2 regions of the Pseudoalteromonas sp. Angola-7 genome follow, and region 1 is predicted to be linked to the other one. Evidence: predicted binding sites of a transcription regulator. Region 1 holds the regulator's gene; the other holds the start of a gene.
What was found. The regulator LexA, encoded in region 1, represses DNA repair genes until DNA is damaged. The targets are predictions, from matches to a motif close to TACTGTATNNNNATACAGTA.
Positions count from the first base shown of each region.

Region 2: uvrD (DNA helicase II) is a predicted target of LexA. The motif match lies at 4,054-4,073, and genes of this name have one in related genera.

Region 1 is NZ_JAQREL010000017.1:31,698-40,136, forward strand. It holds gene PSH50_RS18135 (endonuclease) at 1-384, opposite strand, end outside; gene PSH50_RS18140 (VOC family protein) at 511-861, shown strand; gene PSH50_RS18145 (hypothetical protein) at 836-1,552, opposite strand; gene PSH50_RS18150 (Rho termination factor N-terminal domain-containing protein) at 1,696-1,950, opposite strand; gene PSH50_RS18155 (hypothetical protein) at 2,179-2,559, shown strand; gene PSH50_RS18160 (PaaI family thioesterase) at 2,570-3,010, opposite strand; gene lexA (transcriptional repressor LexA) at 3,188-3,805, shown strand; gene coxB (cytochrome c oxidase subunit II) at 4,278-5,414, shown strand; gene ctaD (cytochrome c oxidase subunit I) at 5,414-7,006, shown strand; gene PSH50_RS18180 (cytochrome c oxidase assembly protein) at 7,006-7,536, shown strand; gene PSH50_RS18185 (cytochrome c oxidase subunit 3) at 7,572-8,439, shown strand, end outside; gene PSH50_RS21205 (DUF2909 domain-containing protein) at 8,347-8,439, opposite strand, start outside.
Region 2 is NZ_JAQREL010000013.1:2,256-10,694, forward strand. It holds gene PSH50_RS15690 (GNAT family N-acetyltransferase) at 1-1,846, opposite strand, end outside; gene uvrD (DNA helicase II) at 1,824-3,989, opposite strand; gene PSH50_RS15700 (hypothetical protein) at 4,301-4,525, shown strand; gene PSH50_RS15705 (YacL family protein) at 4,637-5,005, shown strand; gene PSH50_RS15710 (peroxiredoxin-like family protein) at 5,134-5,820, opposite strand; gene PSH50_RS15715 (dUTP diphosphatase) at 5,884-6,507, shown strand; gene yrfG (GMP/IMP nucleotidase) at 6,516-7,163, opposite strand; gene nudE (ADP compounds hydrolase NudE) at 7,226-7,798, shown strand; gene cysQ (3'(2'),5'-bisphosphate nucleotidase CysQ) at 7,791-8,439, shown strand, end outside.

The sequences.
Region 1 (8,439 bases):
ATTGTTTATATCGGCTTCCATTTTTCTAAATTTAGCACTAACCTTGCGACAGTTTTTACGACCACCGTTTTGCCAGCATTGTAACTGGTGACCAAATTCCCACGCCGGCACTATATGCTCCCACTCTATACGCAGTGCACGTACATTAACCTTGCCAGAGGAAGTTAACGTATTACGCGGAATATAACCACAGTTGCTAGGGTCGGGGATTAGCTTTTTACCTTGCTTTTTAATGTCGCAGCCGCAGTAAAGGCTTTTGGCGTTTTCGGGTAGGGTTTTAATTAAGTGCCTTTTAGCCGTTGAAAAACGGGTAAATTCTTCACTCGATGCAGAAAAACAAATACAACAAGCCACAAAGGCCAAAATAAATTTAAGCATATCCATCACATACGTGAACTACAGGAGGCGCTAGTCTAAAGTTTTGCTGCTAAAAGATAAAGCCTGAGCAAATTTTAATCCGCAATGTTTAGTACACTCTATACTGATATAAAAAATAGCGAGGAGATGACTATGCTAGGTGCTTTTTCAATAAGTTTAACGGTTAAAGATATTAGAGCCTCAAAAGCGTTTTACGAAAAGCTGGGCTTTAGCGAGTTTGCAGGTAAGATAGAGCAAAGCTGGCTAGTGATGAAAAACGGTGAGCATTTAATTGGTTTGTTCTCGGGTATGTTTGATAAAAACATGCTGACCTTCAATCCTGGCTGGGATCAAAACGCACAAACCGTTACAGAGTTTAAGGATGTTGATGCGCTTAGCGAATATTTTCAAAGCGCTCATATCCAGGTTGAGCCTGTGGGTGATAAAAGTTTTATTATTACCGACCCAGACGGCAACCCTATTTTGATTGACCAACACGTGTAAGTTTTTTTAGCCTAACGTTTTGTATTAATAAAATAATACCGCATAAACAAAAAAGTACGCTGGTGGCTGCAAAACTGATGAGAAGCGGGTTGTTAAAATCTTCTCGCTCATCGTAATCCATTATGTGTAGCATCCAAAAAAAGTCGAATATGCGCCATAGTGTGCTGCGAACGGTGATAACTTTGCCGTTAATTGCATTTAAATACAGCGTGGTATTAAAGGTGTCGTTAAATTGTACTTGCCACACATTTGTTTTATATCCCACCTCTCGAGTGCCTTGTTTTAAAAGCGTTGTGCTAATTGGCTTAGCGTCGATGAGTAAATGCGCTTGTGCATTAGCGGTAATTTGTATTTTAGTGGGTGGCTGAAAAGGGCGCCCCGTTAAACCATTAAAGCTTTGCTGCTCGTCAGTATTAATAACAGTAATAAGCGGGGTCGTTAAAAAGTGCTCAAACACTATTTGCGTGGGGTTAGGCACTTGCGCAGTAATATTATCGAGTGATGTGGGGTAATCTGCTTGAGTAAATGGGTTTGTAAGTATGCGCTTAGCAAGGTGCTTACCGTGTACGTATTCAAGTGGTATCGCGCTCATTACTAAGCCGCCTAAAAGCCAAGCTAAAATTTGTAAGGCAAGTAAATAGCCTAGCCACTTATGTAGTTTTCGAGCGCGCTTAAATAGTTGTTTTCTCATTTTGTGCTTCTTATTATTTTTTGCGTTAGTGTATTACAGCAGCCCATGCTTTTACTGCGGCATTTTGTCGCAGTTATTCATAAGCTTACTCTAACTTTATAAAAATAATAAAAAGGAGCGTTAAAAAATCAGTGAGGCTGTGTTTAATGCTCACGTAAGGCATTTATTAGCCCTTGTTTGCTCATTTTAGAGCGGCCACTAATGCCGAGCTCTTTAGCTTTATTGTACAGCTGCTTTTTAGTGCGCTGCTCATACTTTGAGGCTTTGCCGCCTTTGACAGCGGTTTTATGAGTATTGCTATTAGCAATGCGCGCGGCTTTTTGTTTGCTCATGCCTTCATCTCGAAGCGCATCGTACTGATCGTCGTTTTTAATTTGCGGGCCATGATCTACCATAATTGTCCTCCTGAAGCGTTTAATTACACAGAGTGTGTATAACTTTTATACATAAACGGTAAAATTAAGCGTAATTAGCCTAACCCGTTTTATAAGGCAAATTAGGTGCCAATGGCGTTTAAACAGGTATTTTCTATGAATAAAGCCATGTTTAGCGCTTAGTTGATTTGGTATAAAAGTAAAACTGCGTTAAAGTTTGCGATGAAACTATAAGAGGGTAAAAAGCAGACAATGTCGGAAATTCAATTTTTAAATGTAGATCTAGAGCTTGAGTCTAAACAAGATATTAGCGCCCTAGTGGCAGACTTAAAGAAAAACGCGATGGTTTTGCATTATGACAAAGACGAATATCGTCAATTGGCGCGTATTGAAGCCTCAGGTGATATAACCACGCCAGACAAAGCAATCAACCACTTATGTGAATTAATAGAGTCGTGTTCACGTAATGCGCTTAAGCAGTGGCTAAGCTGTTCGCGCAGAACGTTTGATATAGGCTTTGAGTCGGGCACGTCACCTAAGTGTTTTAACCAAGCTCTACATGCAGATACACTGCTACGTATATCTGCCATTGGCGCTGGTATGGAAATAACGATTTACCCTATCGAAAAGTAGCCATAGTTAATTATTTGCGCTCGACAACCGCTGCGGTCATTTTTGATACGCAGCAAAGCTCGCCGCGGCTATTGGTTATTTTTATTTCCCATACAGAACTGCGCTTACCAATATGAAATGCACGAGTAACGGCGGTTAAAGTGCCATTTCGAGAGGCCTTTAAGTGGCTGGCGCTAATTTCCTGTCCAACACAATAAAATTTTGTAAAGTCCACTACAAAGTTAGCGGCGTAGCTTGCTACGGTTTCGGCAAGTACCACATTTGCGCCACCATGTACCATACCAATAGGATTATGATGCTCAGGAATAGCAGGCATGGTAGCCACTAGGTAATCATCTCCTATTTCGGTTATTTCTATGCCCATGGTTTTCATCAGCGTGCCTTGGCCGTTTATTCCCTCATCTAACTGTTTGCAAAGCTCTAATGTGATGGGTTGATGCCAAATACTCATAATTACTCCTTTATATTGAAAGCAAATTTATAGCATTTTAAATACTGAACGTCTGTAATTACCTAAAATTTATCCAGGTGCGGTGTATTTAGCTATTTTAAAGCACAATTTAAATTTGCGATTTTTATTTAACTGTATATACTCACAGTTAAATGTACTGTATGGAAAACCAGTTGTATGCGACCATTAACTAAACGCCAAGCTCAAATACTCGAACTAATAAAAGTTTTTATTAAAGACACTGGTATGCCTCCTACACGTGCCGAAATTGCGCAAACACTTGGTTTTAAAAGTGCCAATGCCGCAGAAGAGCACTTAAAAGCGCTTGCCAAAAAAGGTGTTATTAAAATGAAACCAGGCGCAAGCCGTGGTATTCAATTGGTTGAAGAAGAGGAGCCTGAGCAACTAGGTCTACCATTAATAGGTAGAGTTGCAGCGGGTTCGCCTATTTTGGCGCAAGAACATGTTGAGAGTCACTGTAAAATAGACCCACTTATGTTTAAACCAGCCGCCGACTTTTTACTGCGTGTTAACGGCATGAGTATGAAAGATATAGGTATTATGGATGGCGACTTACTTGCGGTACATCGTACTCAAACAGCAGAAAACGGCCAAGTTGTGGTTGCACGAGTAGATGAAGACGTAACCGTAAAACGCCTAGAAAAAGCAGGCCGAAAAGTATTATTGCACGCCGAAAACGAAGAGTTTACGCCTATAGAGGTAGACCTTGAAAACGAATCGTTTAATATTGAAGGGTTAGCTGTTGGCGTAATAAGAAATGCCGACTGGATGTAATTTTTAACGATTTTTAATTAATATTTATAAATGCGCACTTTTTAGTGTGCATTTTTGTTTTAAAAACAAACCTTCCGCCATCTCAAAACGCCCTAAAATTATTTAGGCTGTAAACTTTTTTTCACTCATACTTTTATCTTCCTAAGCGTGTTACATCCCTTAATTTTGCTCGTATCTTGGCTGTTAAATAACAATTTAATACGCCGTCATTTAGTCAATTTTAAAATATCACTTGATTGTTTTTTATACTAAAACTTGCTTGTTGTACGTTTTTTAGCTAATCATTAATGTGCTGGACTAACAATAACTCACAGCTTTTTAGTTATGAGAACACACAATATACACAAACCTTTTGTTGTCCTAGCGATACCAATCAAAAATAAGATTGGTTAAAAAATAAAAATAACGAATTGGCGTTTAAGCCGTATGCCTCTTCGCTTTGCATTCGCAATAGCATCAAAGGAGCCGTCACATGGGTAAACTAACCTCTACCTTGTGGCTTGTGTTGATTATGTTCCCGCAGCAAGTGCTGGCTAATAGCCAATACAATATGCGCAAGGGCGTAACCGATATAAGTAATAATGTATATCAGCTACACATGACCATATTTTTAATATGTTGTGTGATTGGGGTGATAGTGTTCGCAATAATGTTTTGGGCACTGATTCATCACCGTAAATCTAAAGGGGCAGTTCCTGCCCAATTTCATGAAAGTACCAAAGTAGAAATTCTTTGGACTGCCATTCCGTTTGTTATTTTAATTGCCATGGCAATCCCTGCCACTAAAACCCTCATTGCGATGGAAGATGCCAGTAAGGCTGACTTAACCATTAAAATTACAGGGTCACAGTGGAAGTGGCATTATGAATATATGGGCGAAGACGTAGAGTTTTACTCTATTTTATCTACCCCTCAAGACGAAATAGCCAACCTTGCTAATAAAAACCCTAATTATTTACTTGAGGTTGATAAACCTTTAGTACTGCCAATTAATCAAAAGGTGCGTTTTTTAATGACCTCTGATGATGTTATTCACTCTTGGTGGGTCCCCGATTTTGCCGTTAAAAAAGATGCCAATCCGGGGTTTATCAACGAAACGTGGACCAACATTAACGAAGAAGGTATTTACCGAGGGCAGTGTGCAGAGCTGTGCGGTAAAGATCATGGTTTTATGCCCGTGGTGGTTGAAGCTAAATCGCAAGAGGACTTTAACGCATGGCTTGCAGATGCTAAGCAAGCTAAGCAAAAAGCCGCACTTGCTGATGCCGCATTGCTTGAGACAACAATTCCTAAAGAAGAGCTAATGACACTAGGTGAGCAAGTGTATATGGCAAGTTGCGCTGCGTGTCATCAACCTACTGGTATGGGGTTACCGGGCGTATTTCCTGCGCTAAAAGGCAGCCCCATTGTTTTGGGTGATATAAAAGATCACATTGATGTAGTGATTCATGGCCGCCCAGGAACTGCAATGCAGGCATTTGCAAAGCAGCTCTCAATTAAACAACTTGCAGCGGTAATTACCTATAAACGTAATGCGTGGGGTAATGAAACGGGTGATGTCATCCAACCTAGTGAAATTCAGGCAGCACTTGATGCGGAGGCGAACTAATGAGTAGCATAGTAGAACAACCTAACGCCAATGACGCTCACCACGGCCATCACCCAGCCAAAGGTTTTAAGCGTTGGTTATACACAACAAACCATAAAGATATTGGCAGCATGTACTTAATTTTTTCGCTGACTATGTTTTTAATTGGCGGTGCAATGGCCATGGTTATTCGGGCTGAGTTATTTCAGCCAGGATTACAATTGGTAGACCCACACTTTTTTAACCAAATGACCACAGTACACGGTTTAATTATGGTGTTTGGTGCTGTAATGCCAGCCTTTACGGGACTTGCTAACTGGATGGTACCGCTCATGATTGGCGCGCCAGATATGGCACTGCCCAGAATGAACAACTGGAGCTTTTGGATTTTACCCTTCGCTTTTTTAATTTTATTGGCCTCGTTATTAATGCCTGGAGGCGGCCCCGCATTTGGCTGGACATTCTATGCGCCGCTTTCAACAACGTATAGTAACGATAACACTGCAATGTTTGTGTTTGCAGTGCACATTATGGGGATTAGCTCAATTATGGGCGCAATAAACGTAATTGTGACCATTGTTAATTTACGTGCCCCAGGCATGACATGGATGAAACTACCATTATTTGTTTGGACATGGCTAATAACCGCATTTTTATTAATTGCTGTTATGCCCGTACTGGCCGGAGCGGTCACTATGGTGCTCACCGATAAATACTTTGGAACCAGCTTTTTTGATGCGGCAGGTGGCGGCGATCCGGTGATGTTTCAGCACATATTTTGGTTTTTTGGCCATCCCGAAGTGTACATCATGATTTTACCCGCCTTTGGTATTATTTCGACCATAGTGCCTACATTCTCACGTAAAAAACTATTTGGTTATGCCTCAATGGTTTACGCAACCTCCTCTATTGCATTACTGAGCTTTATAGTGTGGGCGCATCATATGTTTACGACCGGTATGCCCGTTGCTGGCGAGCTATTTTTTATGTACGCGACCATGCTGATATCGGTGCCTACAGGGGTAAAAGTATTTAACTGGGTAGCCACTATGTGGCGAGGGTCAATAAGTTTTGAAGTGCCCATGCTATTTAGTATTGCCTTTATTGTGCTGTTTACTTTAGGGGGCTTTTCGGGGCTGATGTTGGCTATAACCCCTGCTGATTTTCAGTATCACGATACTTACTTTGTGGTGGCACACTTTCATTACGTGTTAGTTACGGGGGCAATATTTTCGATTATGGCGGGGGCTTATTATTGGCTGCCTAAGTGGACGGGCAATATGTACAACATTGCCTTGGCTAAGTGGCATTTTTGGTTATCGCTGGTAAGCGTAAATGTATTGTTTTTTCCTATGCATTTTGTAGGGCTGGCAGGCATGCCGCGCCGTATTCCCGATTACGCCCTGCAGTTTGCTGATTTTAACGCAATCATAAGCATAGGTGGGTTTGCCTTTGGTTTATCGCAGTTACTCTTTGTGGCGGTGGTAATTAAATGTGCCAGAGGGGGCGATAAAGTCCCTGCAAAAGTATGGGATGGTGCTGAAGGTTTAGAGTGGGAAGTGGACTCTCCTGCGCCGTATCATACTTTTTCTACGCCGCCGGAAATTAAATAATGACACATGCACCGCTATTAAAGCGCCTAATTCTTATTTGTATAGGTATGTTTGCTTTTGCATTTGCCTTAGTGCCCTTATATGACGTGTTTTGCGACATAACTGGGCTTAATGGCAAGCCATCACTTGAGCAAGCTAAACAAAGTACACAGGTTGCACAAAACCGAGAAATAGGTGTGAGCTTTACAACCCATGCGCAAAGTGGTGCGCCGTTTATTGTTAAATCTAAAGAATACAGTGTTGATGTGAAACCAGGTGCCATGCGTGAGGTGATGTTTAGCGCAAAAAACACCAGTGATATTGATAAAGTAATGCAAGCGGTGCCTTCTGTATCGCCCGGAAAGGCAGCCAAGTACTTACATAAAATAGCGTGCTTTTGCTTTGATCAACAACCGCTAAAAGCGGGTGAAGAGCTTGAGTTTAAGCTGCTTTTTTATGTTGATACTGCACTGCCGAGCGATGTAGAAGAGCTAACTTTATCTTACACCGTATTTGATATTAGTGAGCAGCTAGTAGCAAGTAATAACTAGCCTGCATGTCTAGTGTAAAACTAGGAGCAAGTAACATGAATCAAGATTATGAAAACTACTACGTACCCGAGCAAAGTCCTTGGCCCATAGTGGGCGCGGTGGCGTTATTTTTTATTGCAGTGGGTGCGGCTTTAACAGTCATGAACTTAGAAAGTGAAGGGGGCAGCGGTGTGTACCTGCTATATGCAGGCATTGCAGTGCTGCTGTATATGATTTTTAGCTGGTTTAAAAATGTAATTAGCGAGTCTGACCAAGGCTTATATTCAGCGCAAATGGACCGCTCATTTCGACAAGGAATGAGCTGGTTTATATTCTCTGAAGTTATGTTTTTTATGGCCTTTTTTGGCGCATTATTTTACGCCCGCATACTGTCGGTGCCTTGGCTTGGCGGCGCTGGGAATAATGCGATGACCAACGAGGTGCTTTGGCCGACCTTTGAGGCCGTATGGCCACTACTAACCACACCAGCAGGTGAAACCACGCAAGCTATGGGGTGGCAAGGCTTACCCCTTATTAATACGCTTATTTTATTAGCGTCTTCGGTTACTTTGCATTTTGCTCACGTAGCCATTGAAAACAATAAACGTAAACCGCTAAAAGTGATGCTGGGGGCAACCATTTTATTGGGTGTGTGCTTTTTAGCACTGCAGGTGGAAGAATATATTTATGCCTACAACGACTTAAACTTAACACTAGATGCAGGCATTTACGGGAATACATTCTTTTTGCTGACAGGTTTTCATGGCATGCATGTGACCCTTGGCGCCATTATTTTGTTTGTTGTATTTGTGCGTATTTTAAAAGGCCACTTTACGAAAGATAAACATTTTGCGTTTCAAGCAGCGGCTTGGTACTGGCATTTTGTTGATGTGGTGTGGCTGTGTTTATTTGTTTTTGTGTATG
Region 2 (8,439 bases), on a different contig from region 1:
TAAAGCGATTTATTGTACTAATTGCAGTGTTTATAGGTGGGCTGGGCACGCTAGATTCATCGATAAATTTACTTATTAGCTCACTGACTAACTCACTGTCGAGTTGGCTAAAGTGCGTTAATAAACCATAAAACAAATCACTTTTAAATTGCTGAGCTAAGGTATGTAAGCCCTGCGTGGAAGTGTCTAATGCTTTAATAACGAGGGCTGAGTGCTCACCCGTGCTTTTATCTCGCTGATAACCTAGCTTTACAGCACAAAACTGCTGAGATTGCCAAAAACGTAAAAGCCCTGCTGTAGCCCCAAAACTTGCACCTATATAACTACAGGTGGGGGTTAGCTGATGTTGGCAATGCGCTAGCAATGCTTTACCTACGCCTTGTTGGTGCAGGTTAGGTGCAACAGCTATACGAATAACGCGTGCGCTTTGTTTTGTTAAATAGCTTGGCTGTGCGCTTAATTGCGCGAGCGATTGCGCCATTAAATGCCCTTGTGGGCGGCGCTCACCACTGATTACTTGCTTAGCTAGCTCTGCATCCATACCGCCTTCAACTGCTATTAAACATACACCCACAACATGCATGTCGCATCTACTAATAAACAGCCTTTGCGCTGGGGCATCAAGTAATTGGCGTAAATCGTTAACACTGCTCTGGTAATGGGCAAGTGCTAGCAACGCAACTATTTGCTGCAGTAAAGGCTCATTGTCAACGAGTTGCTGTTGAGTGACTTCAACGTGCTCAATGCTATTTAAAGCGGGTGGGTATTCGTTATATTGTGCATCTAAAGCAAAGAGTGTGCGTACATGTTGCTCAAGAGGGTCGCCCTTGGCAAAGCGTAAAGGCTCTTCTAAGTTTACAATTTTTGCCGCTTTGTAATTTGCTTTAATATGTTGCGTAAAGCGAATGGTATAGCCTCGGCCATTACCCTCGTAGCCTACCAAGGTGCTTGCAAAGACTATACGCGGGTAGTGCTTTAACATGGTTAACAGTAGTGGGACAGGTATTGCGGCGGCTTCATCGACCAGTAATAAATCACATTGCGGCAACTGATTAAGCAGTGCATCGGACGCCATGTATTGTAAATTAGCTAAATGTTTTTGCTGAGCCTTGTATTCCACCTGTAAGGTTTTAGCTAAATGCTTAAAACAGCTATGGGTGGCTCTAAATTGTGTTGCGCATACAATGATTTTTTTATCATGTAATGCTGCGGCTGCAAGACCTAGCGCGGCTGATTTTCCTCGCCCTCTGTCGGCATTAATAATTAAAGGCCTGTTCGCACGTCCTGTGGCCACCTTAATTATTTGCTCAACGCAGTGTTGCTGCGCCTGATACTCAATTTTATTTGTTACATTGCTTTTGAGCGGCGGCTGTTTAAAAACAGTGTGTTCATCAAAGTGTATGGCGGGTAGGGTTTGTAAAAGGCGAGAAAAACGTAAATTAAAATAGCTTTGTTGATTACTACACCCATAAGACTGCACGCTTTGCAGCGCAGGGTCTTGCCATGAGGCTAGACGTTGTAAATCAGGTAGTAATAAAAATAAAAGCCCGCCGGCTTTTACGGTGCCGGCTAATGCAGCGAGTTTATCGGGGTAAATGCCACTAAAGCCATCATAAACGGCGTGAGGAAACTCTTGCCCAAGTAGTTGATGAGTATGCTCAGGCCAACTTGCATTGGCAAGGCTGCTTGAAAGTAGCTTTACATCATCCGAACGGGTTAACGCGCTTAATAGTTCATAGCACCAAGTAGGCTGGCCTGTAATAAGCACTAACTGACGATGCTTAGCGCCAGTTAGTTGCTGCGTTAATTGCTCAACACAGTGCTTATACAGCTTGAAGTCGTGCATATGCGGTTACTAACCATTTGCTACCAAGGTCATCAAAGTTTACTTGCACACGCGATTGCGCGCCGCTGCCTTCGTAATTAAGCACAGTGCCAATACCAAATTTAGCGTGCAGTACACGTTGGCCTAAGTTAAAACCACTTTCTTCAAATACAGCATGGCTTACTGATGCGCTAAAACGTCCTGCAGCAGGCGGTCGTGATACCTGTGTTTTAATACGAATTTCTTCTACGCAATCTTCGGGTATTTCGCGTAAAAACCGCGACGGGCTATGGTACTTTTCTTGGCCGTATAAACGACGGCTTTCGGCATGGCTTATGTAAAGTTTGTCCATGGCACGGGTCATACCCACGTAACAAAGGCGGCGTTCTTCCTCCAAGCGCCCTGACTCTTCATTACTTTGCTGCGATGGGAACATGCCTTCTTCAACGCCTACCATAAACACAAGTGGAAACTCTAAGCCCTTAGCAGAGTGAAGAGTCATCATTTGCACAGCGTCTTCGTGTTCATCGGCTTGGCCTTCACCAGACTCAAGCGATGTATAAGCTAAAAAGCCTTGTAGTGGTGAGCTAAACTCTTCTTCTTCGGGGAGTTCATACTGATCGCAGGCACTGATAAGCTCTTCTAAGTTTTCTACGCGAGCTCGGCCTTTTTCACCTTTTTCAGCTTGGTACATAGCCATAAGGCCAGAGGTTTGAATAGCGTATTTGGCTTGCTCTTGCAGTGTAAGGTCACTAATTTTGTCTTCTATGTGCTCAACCAGCTCTACAAATTTAGATACTGCACCTGCCGCGCGGCCAGATAAATGCTGTTGTTCAACAATAGCTTTAGCTGCGTACCAAAGAGGCAGAGACTCAGCACGTGCACAATCACGTATATGACTTAATGTTTTATCGCCAATACCACGCGCAGGGGTGTTAATTACACGCTCAAATGCGGCGTCATCTTGGCGGTTTCCTACTAATCGTAAGTACGATAGCGCATCTTTAATTTCTTGGCGCTCGAAGAATCGCATACCACCGTAAATACGGTACTTTAAGCCTTCTTGCAGCATGGCTTCTTCGAGTACACGAGATTGCGCGTTACTACGGTATAAAATAGCGGCGTCTTGCAACGCATTACCAGCATTTAACCAGCTGCGTAGCTTGCTGCTTACAAAGCGGGCTTCGTCTAGCTCGTTAAAGGCGGCATAAATTGATATAGGCTCGCCTTCGTTACCATCGGTCCAAAGGCTTTTACCCATGCGCTCTGAATTGTTTTTAATTAGCGCATTAGATGCTTTTAGAATGGTCGCGGTTGAGCGGTAGTTTTGCTCAAGACGAATAGTTTCGGCGTCAAAATCAGTTAAAAAGCGTTTAATGTTTTCTATTTTAGCGCCGCGCCAGCCGTAAATACTCTGGTCATCGTCGCCTACAATCATAATGCTTTGTGTATCACCAGCAAGTAGCTTTAACCATGCGTATTGAATGGTATTGGTATCTTGGAACTCGTCTACCAGCATGTGGGCAAAGCGCTGCTGGTAATGGCGTAGTAGCGTAGGGTTATTTTTAAGAACCTCGTAGCTACGTAGCAGTATTTCTGCAAAATCGACTAAACCTGCACGGTCACACGCCTCTTGATAGGCGGCATATACACGCAGCATCATTTGCTCGTTTATATCGTAGGCTTGAATATCTTTAGGGCGCAGGGCTTCATCTTTTTTAGCGCTGATGTACCAGCCAAATTGTTTGGCGGGCCATTTTTTGTCATCAATATTCATTGATTTTAATAAGCGCTTGATCATTCTAAGTTGATCGTCAGAGTCTAAAATTTGAAAGGCTTCTGGCAGGTTTGCTTCACGGTGATGAGCGCGCAAAATACGGTGTGATAAACCATGGAATGTACCAATCCACATGCCACCGACAGGGGCTTTAAGGGTTTCTTCAACACGGGTGCGCATTTCTTTAGCGGCTTTATTAGTAAAGGTAACCGCAAAAATACTATAAGGCGATGCTTGCTCAACCTGCATTAACCACGCGATACGATGAACTAAAACACGTGTTTTACCCGAACCAGCACCTGCTAATACCAGCATGTTTTGTAGTGGGGCTGCAACGGCATCGCGTTGTTTGTCATTTAAGCCATCGAGTAATTCAGAAACGTCCATCGTTACGCCTTTTCAATCAATAATGAGGGCAGTATAACAGGTGTTTTTGTTAGGCTAAATAAAATACTGTTTTTATGAACAGCTATTCTAAAAATACTTGTAAAACTAATCCCTTAGTCGCTTTTGTGTACTCTTAAGTAACGATAATTAATAATAAAAATAATCAAATTGACCTATATTTAGTAAAAAATACTAAAGCAGTTATTTAGTAGTAATTTAACTATTTGATTTTTAAGCTTTAATAAATTGGCATAAAGTGTGATAGTAAGTAAATAACTAAAACTTAAAATTAATTAACTACAGAGGTGAGTATGTCAGGACAAGGTTCAGGTGGTAATGTAATTGCAGCACTATGTAATATATTTTTCCCCGGTTTAGGTCAATTAGTACAAGGGCGTATTTTAGCTGCTTTACTATTTGCTATTTTCTTTTTTGGCGGTGCCGCACTGTGGTTTTTAGTTGTGCCAGGGATTATTGCCGCGATAGTATACGTTTGGGCAATAATTGACGCCGCGAGATACCGCTCCAGAGATTAGTGATCATAAAATAAGTAATAGCGCCCATTGGCGCTATTTTGCGTTTTAGGGTCGGTGTTTAAGGCTATTTATGGGTATAATTAGTGCATTAGCGTTCTAAAAGTAAAAATTATGGAATATCAATTTATACGTGACCCTATTAGTGGGCTGCGCATTAAAATAAGCAGCGAGCATGCCCTAATTGGCCGCTGGTTAAACGAAGAAATTGGCAAAGAAAAAGTCGCGATGGTACAAGCACTTATTAGCTCGGTAAAAACAAGTTACGAGCCAATAACGTTAAAAGGCCAAGAGATAGACTTAATACTCTCTAAAGACGAAGCCTTATTTGAAGCCCATGCTCTACACCAAGACAGCGAAGATTTAGTCGCCTATCAAGATGATGACTTAATGCTTGAAGAAAATGGCCTAGTGAGTGGTTGTGGCTTTGAAGATTTTATAGATTTAATAGAGTCGTGGGCTGAGTTTAGTGGCTCGCGTTAAACGTTTAAAAGGCCAACCTAGTTGGCCTTTTTTGTAATATCAATGGTGTTAAGTTATTAGGCATTTATAGCGCTCTATTTAGCACCCTAGAATGATTAAATATTTAAGTCGATTGGTATAACTACAGATTATTGATTTTCTATTGATTTAACGCCAGCTAATAATAGCTCCTCTGTTAAACGTACTTTGTAATTAGGGTTTGCGTACTGAAAATAAACAACGCCGCTTTTATCAATTACAAATACAGCCGGTACAGGTAAGGCGACGTTTACCTTGCCTTGGGCATCAACAAAGTTAACACCGCGCTTATTGCGATAGATAGCAGCTGTTTTATCATCTAAAAAATAAGCTAAACCTAAGGCTTTTGCTAGGGTTAAGCTATCATCTGAAAGCAGTAAATAATTTGGCGAACTTATTTTACTTTGGGCTAGTTTTTCTGGACTATCTGGTGATACTGCAATAATTTGCGCATTTAAATTAGCGAGTTGCTGCTCAATTTTTTGTATATTAGCCAGTTGCTTTGAGCAATAAGGACACCAACCTCCGCGGTAAATAATAAGCACCGTTGTTTTTTCAGCAAAGCGCTTTTGTAACTCTACATTATTACCATGTTGATCTTTGAGCGTTATATTAGGCACGCTTAAGCCCGGTAATAATGGTGATACTTGCTCGGGGGCTGCAGCAATTCCTTCTGTACTTGCTTGCGCATTCGTTACTAAAAAAGCAGCCATTACAATAGTCGCCAAGGTGTGCAGTAACACTTTACTCATCATTATTTCCTGCCCTGTTTTTATGTGCTGTTTATAATAGATCAAAAATGCACTTTTTATTATTTGCCTGTATCATAAGCGTAATTTAAAAGCTCAAGTGGAAACGATATGTCAGCCAACTTAAATAAGCTAGTAGTAATGCTAGAAATGCAAAATGCCATGAACACTAAAGTTCATGATCAATGGTTTAGCCAAGGCTTTGAGTGGTACAGAGCCATTTGGGTAGAGTGTGCAGAAATGCTAGATCATTACGGTTGGAAGTGGTGGAAAAAACAAACCCCAGACACCGAGCAAGTCATTCTAGAATTGGTTGATATATTTCATTTTGGTTTGTCGTTAAGAATTGACGGAACAACCTCTTACGAAGAGTTAGCTAAGCAGCTAGAACAAGAACTTAGCGCACCACAGGCCGCAGATGACTTTAAACAAACTCTTGAAATATTAGCAGCTTCAGCAGTTGCAAATAAAACCTTTAACGCGGCCGCGTTTGCAGGGTGTATGGCGCAAATAGGGATGGATATTGACGATTTATACCGCGGTTACGTAGGTAAAAACACGTTAAACTTTTTTCGCCAAGATCATGGCTACAAAGATGGCAGCTACATCAAAGTATGGAATGGCCAAGAGGATAACGAGCATTTAGTCGAAGTCGTTAAAAGCCTTGATACCGAACATGCCGACTTTGCAAAGTTAGTATATCAAGGCCTAGTGGCGCGTTACCCGCAACAATAATCTAGCTGCTAGATTATGTTTCTGTAGTCGGTTACGTTTAAGTAATCGGCTATTACATTATGTGGTTGCTGGCTATCTGGGTTAGCCACCGCAAGTAAATGTTCAATGCCGTATTCTCGAGCAGCATTTAAAACTGGCACACTGTCATCAACAAACAAAGTGCGCTGCTTATTAAACCCTAAGTCTTTTTGTACTTGATGCCATAAACTTTGCTGCTCTTTACTCACTCCGTATTGATGAGTAGACACCACGCCATCTAAATAATTATCTATCGCGGTATGTTCAAATTTAAGCATGACGTTTTCAGGGTGGGCGTTAGTTAAAAGAATTAGCTCTTTACCTGCTTTTTTTAACTCTGTTAAAAAGTGGGGCACATCTTCGCGTACTTTTATTAAGTGCTGGGTTTGGCGTTTTAATTCCATTATTGGTAAATTGAGTTGCTCTTGCCAATAATCTAAGCAATACCACTGTATTTGACCACTTACCGCTTGATAGCGTTTGTGCATATCGGCTTTTGCTTCATCAAGGGTAATATTGCGAGTGAGCGCAAGTTGCTCTGGTACAACGTTAAGCCAAAAGTGACTATCGAAATGTAAATCGAGTAATGTTCCGTCCATATCGAGTAAAACGGTATCGATTTTTGACCAATTTAGCATGGGCTTTTCCTTGTGAAAAGTTTATGATTAAGCACAACTGCCATGATAGCAAAATAACGCCAATGACACAGAAAAAGCACCCAACTCCGCCTCAAATTATTAGTAACAATGTAGTTGCTAAAAGCCGTTTATTTACTGTTGAATCGTTAGAGCTTAAGTTTTCTAATGACGAAGAGCGCCAGTATGAGCGCATACGTGGCGGTGGCCGCGGGGCTGTAATGATTGTACCAATAACTGCCGATAACGAAATGCTACTGGTACGTGAGTATTGCGCGGGCACAAACGACTACCAATTAGGCTTTCCTAAAGGCTTGATAGACCCAGGCGAAACACCACAGCAAGCTGCAAACAGAGAGCTTAAAGAAGAAGTGGGTTTTGGTGCTGAATTTTTTGAGCCGCTCAAAGTAGTATCAATGGCGCCAAGTTACTTTAACGCGACCATGCATATTTTATTTGCTAAGCAACTATATCCGCAAACGTTAGAAGGTGATGAGCCCGAACCTTTAGTGGTTGTTAAGTGGCCATTAACAGATTGGCAGTCATTATTAGAGCAAGACGATTTTACCGAAGCTCGCAGTGTTGCCGCTTTGCTATTATTAAATAAGTATTTAGCGTCTGGAGCTGCAAATGAATAAATTACTAGAGCCTTGTATTGAACTTGCACAAAATGCAGGCGATGCCATTATGGCTATTTATAAAAAAGACGATATTGGCCAGCAAGAAAAATCAGACTCTACGCCTGTTACAAAAGCAGACTTAGCGTCTAACGATGTGCTTGTTGCTGGTTTAAAAGCGCTTGCGCCCGACATTCCTATCATGTCGGAAGAAACGCCTATTCCGGCACTTGCCCAAAGAAAGAACTGGCAGCGCTATTGGTTATTAGATCCGATGGATGGCACTGGGGAGTTTATTTTAGAAAGTGGTGACTTTGCCGTTAACATTGCACTTATTGAAAATAATCACCCCGTTTTAGGTGTGATTCATTGGCCAGCAAAAGGGATCACTTACTTTGCTACTGCTAATCAGGGGGCATTTAAACGAGAAAATGGTAGTGACACAAAAATGTCGGTAGCAACACCCGATAACCTAACGTTGGCAGTAAGCCGTAGACAAAAAATTGAAGCGGTCAGTCAGTATTTAAATACGCAGTTTGCCACTATTGCAGTAGGCTCGTGCTCGCTAAAAGCATGTATAGTTGCCGAGGGTAAAGCCGACTGCTTTTTACGAATTGGCCCTACAGGCGAGTGGGATACCGGCGCGTCACAAGTTATTGTAG